2 regions of the Serratia sp. BNK-23 genome follow, and region 2 is predicted to be linked to the other one. Evidence: predicted binding sites of a transcription regulator. Region 2 holds the regulator's gene; the other holds the start of a gene.
What was found. Region 2 encodes PurR, which represses purine synthesis genes. Its sites were predicted from a motif close to CANGCAAACGTTTGCNTG; they were not measured.
Positions count from the first base shown of each region.

Region 1: pyrD (quinone-dependent dihydroorotate dehydrogenase) is a predicted target of PurR. The motif match lies at 910-927, and genes of this name have one in related genera.

Region 1 is NZ_CP179900.1:3,142,504-3,144,963, forward strand. It holds gene pyrD (quinone-dependent dihydroorotate dehydrogenase) at 1-816, opposite strand, end outside; gene ssuE (NADPH-dependent FMN reductase) at 1,075-1,653, shown strand; gene ACMGF9_RS15035 (sulfonate ABC transporter substrate-binding protein) at 1,678-2,460, shown strand, end outside.
Region 2 is NZ_CP179900.1:2,700,288-2,702,747, reverse strand. It holds gene punR (DNA-binding transcriptional activator PunR) at 1-436, shown strand, start outside; gene purR (HTH-type transcriptional repressor PurR) at 433-1,458, opposite strand; gene ACMGF9_RS12745 (YnhF family membrane protein) at 1,783-1,872, shown strand; gene sodB (superoxide dismutase [Fe]) at 1,937-2,460, opposite strand, start outside.

The DNA of each region.
Region 1 (2,460 bases), 440 kb from region 2:
TTGCAACGGACGCCCGCTTAACCCGCCCGCTTGTTCGCAGTAATTCAACCCCTGGATCAATTTTCGATCCAACGTGGTATTGGTGGCGATCACGCCATCGATATTATGCCGCACCAGGCTATCGGCAATTTGGATCAATTCTTCTTCTGAAAGATCCGGCGCGATCTTTACCGCCACCGGCACATATTTGTGATGACGCGCATGTAATTCCTGCTGCTTATTTTTAATCGCAGCCAAAAGATCGTCCAGCGCTTCGCCATACTGTAAGGATCGTAACCCCGGCGTATTCGGTGAAGAGATGTTAATCGCGATATATCCGGCATACGGATAAACTTTATCCATGCAGATCAAATAATCGTCTTTGCCCTGCTCGACCGGCGTGTCTTTATTCTTGCCGATATTGATCCCAAGAATGCCGCCGAAATGGGATTTCTTAACGTTTTCAACCAGATTGTCCACGCCATGGTTATTGAACCCCATGCGGTTAATCAGGCCTTCCGCCTCAACCACGCGGAACAAGCGCGGCTTGTCGTTGCCCGGTTGCGGACGCGGCGTCACGGTGCCGACTTCCACATGGCCGAAGCCCATCGCGCCGAACGCATCGATGCATTCGCCGTTTTTATCCAGACCGGCGGCCAATCCCAGCGGGTTTTTAAACGACAGCCCCATGCAGTTGACCGGTTTGGTCGGCACGGACTGACGGACAAGAAACGCTAATGGGGTGCCGGTAATACGGCTGAGCTGACGAAAGGTCACTTCGTGCGCGCGCTCCGGATCGAGCTGGAACAACGCTTTCCTGATGAGGGGGTAGTACATGGACTCTCCTGATTTCCCGGTTGCAAACCGGGGGCGTATTATCCGGTATCCCCCGCCTAATTGGAATTGATTAAAGGCAAAAAAAGCCGTTTTTACGCAATCGTTTTCCCTCTTCACCGCCAAATCGGCGCTAATCCGCTTTTGCGCATATCCAAATCAAAAAATGAGATTTAAAAAACGCGCCGGGTTGCTGGTAGGTTTAAAACACTTCCTATTGATTTTCTAATTAAACCTAACTTTTAGTTATAAGGAGTGGCAATGCGCGTTATATCACTGGCCGGTAGCCCACGCATCCCATCACGTTCCGCCGCGCTGCTCTCGCTGAGTCAGAACTGGCTGCGGCAGCAAGGGGTGGAAGTGACGGCCTATACCCTGCACGACTTTGACGCCGAAGATCTGCTGTACGCCAACTTCAACAGTCCGGCGATCAAGGCGTTTGCCGAGCAGCTGGCGCAGGCCGACGGCCTGCTGATTTCCACGCCGGTTTATAAAGCGTCGTTCTCCGGCGCGCTGAAAACCCTGCTGGATCTGCTGCCGGAACGCGCTCTGGATCATAAGGTGGTGTTGCCGCTGGCGACCGGTGGTTCGATCGGCCACATGCTGGCGGTGGACTATGCGTTGAAACCGGTACTGGCGGCGCTGAAAGCGCAAGAGGTGCTGCACGGCGTGTTCGCCGACGACAGCCAGATCCAGCTGACCGACGAAGGCGCCACGCTCACCGACGCCGTGGCCGCCCGGCTGGAAGAGGCACTGGCCAGTTTCTATCTGGCACTTGGCCGCCGCAAACCGCCGGCGCTGCGCGTCGCCTCGCCACTGGCGGCGCGTCAAACCGCCTGAAACGCCTGGAAAAGGAGAGCCTGAATGAAACAACGCATTGCTTTGCGGCGTTGGCTGAGCGCCGCCGCCTTCACCGGCCTGCTGTCGCTGGTTTGGGCCAACGCCGCCGTCGCTCAGGATCCGGCGCAGTTCCGCATCGGCTACCAAAAAGGATCGGTCAGTCTGGTGCTGGCGAAGAGCCACCGGCTGCTGGAGGAACGTTTCCCCGCCACCCGCATCAGTTGGATCGAGTTTCCCGCCGGCCCGCAAATGCTGGAGGCCCTGAACGTCGGCAGCATCGATCTGGGCAGCACCGGCGATATTCCGCCGATCTTCGCGCAGGCCGCCGGGGCCGATCTGCTGTATGTCGGCGTTGAGCCGCCCAAACCGAAGGCGGAAGTGATCCTGGTGCCGGAAAACAGCCCGATCAAAACCGTCGCAGATCTGAAAGACCATAAGGTCGCGTTCCAGAAAGGATCCAGCTCACATAACCTGCTGCTGCGATCGCTGCAAAAAGCCGGACTGAAATTTACGGATATCCAGCCCGCCTATCTGACGCCCGCCGATGCGCGCGCCGCATTCCAACAGGGCAACGTCGATGCCTGGGCGATCTGGGATCCTTATTATTCCGCCGCGCTGCTGCAGGGCGGCGTGCGGGTGCTCGGCGACGGCACCGATCTGAACCAGACCGGCTCCTTCTATCTGGCGGCGCGCCCTTATGTCGAAGCCAACGGCGCCTTTATCAGCCAGATCCTGACGGTGCTGACCCAGGCCGATGCGCTCACCCGCAGCGACCGGGCGCAAAGCGTGACCTTGCTGGCCAACGCC
Region 2 (2,460 bases):
CGTAGTCAGCCCACAGCATCCGCTGGCGCAGCTGGCAGGGCCGTTAAATGACGATCGGTTGAGGCCGTACCCTGCGCTTTGTCTGGAAGACACCTCGCGCAATCTGCCCAAGCGCGTCACCTGGACGCTGGATAACCAGCGGCGGCTGGTGGTGCCGGACTGGACATCGGCACTCGACTGTCTGTGCGCCGGGCTGTGCGTCGGCATGATGCCGGCGCATCGGGCGCTGCCGCTGGTGCAGCGCGGTGAGCTGAAGGCGTTGCAGCTGCAGCAGCCGTTTCCCGCCAGCCCTTGCTGCCTGACCTGGCAGCAGGATAAACCGTCGCCGGCGATGAGTTGGCTGCTGGCGTATCTGGGCGATGGCGAGACGCTGAATCAGGAGTGGCTGAGCGAGGCGGCGCCGGAAGCCGTGCAGGCTTCCGGCTCAGGGGATTAGCGGCGGTAGTCGATGAACGGACCGTCGGCGACCGAACGGCGTTCCACCAGCTTCGGATGCACTTCGATCACCTGCGATTCTTCGCGCTTGCTGATGATGCGATCCAGCAGCATGGTGAAGGCCATTTCTCCCAGGCGCTCTTTAGGCTGGTGAATGGTGGTCAGCGCCGGAGTGAAGTAGCGGGCGTTGCGCACGTTGTCATAGCCGATCACGGAAATATCCTGCGGCACTCGCAGCCCCAGCTCATCAGCGGCGCAGATGGCGCCCATCGCCATGATGTCGCCGCCGCAAAATACCGCGGTCGGCCGCTGTTTTTGCGACAGGATTTGGTGCATCGCCTTGTAGCCGGACTCCGGCTCGAAGTCACCCTGGACGATCCACTCTTCGCGAATGTCGATATGCGCTTCCTGCAGCGCCTTCATAAAGCCCTGATGACGGCCGCCGCCGGTGTTGCGCGACAGCTGGCCCGGGATGGCGCCGATATCGCGGTGACCGCGCTCGATCAGGTAACGGCCGGCCAGATAGCCGCCTTCGAACGCGTTATCGATGATGGTGTCGGTGAAGTCGCCGCGCGCAGCGCCCCAGTCCATCACCACCATCGGGATATTACGGTAGTCCTCCAGCATTCCCAGCAGTTGATCCGGGTATTCGGAACACATGACCAGCAGGCCGTCGACGCGCTTTTGCGCCAGCATCGCCAGGTAGGCGCGCTGCTTGTCCAGATTGTTGTGCGAGTTGCACAGGATCAGGGTGTAACCTTTGCTGTAGCAGCTGTTTTCCACCGCCTCGATCACTTCGGCAAAATAGGGCGCTTCGCTCGAGGTGGCCAGCAGACCGATAGACTTGGTGTGATTGACTTTCAGGCTGCGCGCCACGGCGCTCGGCGAGTAGTGCAGCTCTTTGATCGCGGCCCACACGGCCGCTTTGGTCTCTTCGGCGACGAAACGAGTCTTATTGATGACGTGCGAAACGGTGGTGGTGGAAACGCCCGCGCGTTTGGCCACATCTTTAATCGTTGCCATGTAAGGAATGACTCCTGAACTCACATGTTTACAGCATGTAAGTGTGATGTTAATCGTTTGCCTACGTAGATCCTTCTCCAGAGAAGCGAAAACTGAGTTTTTAGTGTGTTGAAGTCTTCAGCGCTTAATCAGGAGGGGCATGGATGCCGGTACGCAGTTGTGAACTGCGAATTTTGTCGCATATTGAACAAAAGTGGAAGAGGTAATCGAGATTATAAACCGGGAAATGATAACAAGATTTTATCGGCGAACTGTGGGAAAATGATTTGACGTACTAATTGTGCGCCTTTTATCCTTAGGAAAGCCCATTTTAAAGGAGTTGTCATGGATACCGATCTGAAGATGTCTCTGTTCACTACCGTCGGCGCGTTGGCGATGATCATCGCTTTCAGCTTTGTCGCCGCGTTGAACTGATCTCCCGCCGGTTTTAAAAAAGGCGCAGCCTGGCTGCGCCTCGTCACTTCGGCAAGGCCTGCGTTTACGCCAGGTTTTCCGCCGCAAATTTCCAGTTGACCAACGCCCAGAAGTTTTCCAGGTATTTTGGACGCGCATTGCGGTAATCGATGTAATACGCGTGTTCCCACACGTCAACGGTCAGCAGCGGTTTATCTTCACCGGTCAGCGGAGTTGCCGCGTTGGAGGTGTTGACGATCGCCAGCGCGCCGTCCGGTTTTTTCACCAGCCAGGTCCAGCCGGCGCCGAAGTTTTTCACGGCGGCATCGGTGAACTGCTCTTTGAACGCAGCGAAAGAGCCGAAGGATTTGACGATCGCCGCCGCCAGTTCGCCCTGCGGTTCACCGCCGCCCTGTGGCGACAGGCAGTGCCAGTAGAAGGTGTGGTTCCACACCTGCGCGGCGTTGTTGAACACGCCGCCGTTGGAGGTCTTGATGATCTCTTCGAGCGATTTGCCCTCGAACTCGCTGCCTTTCACCAGGTTGTTCAGGTTAACCACGTAGGTATTGTGGTGTTTGCCGTAGTGGTATTCCAGGGTCTCGGCGGAGA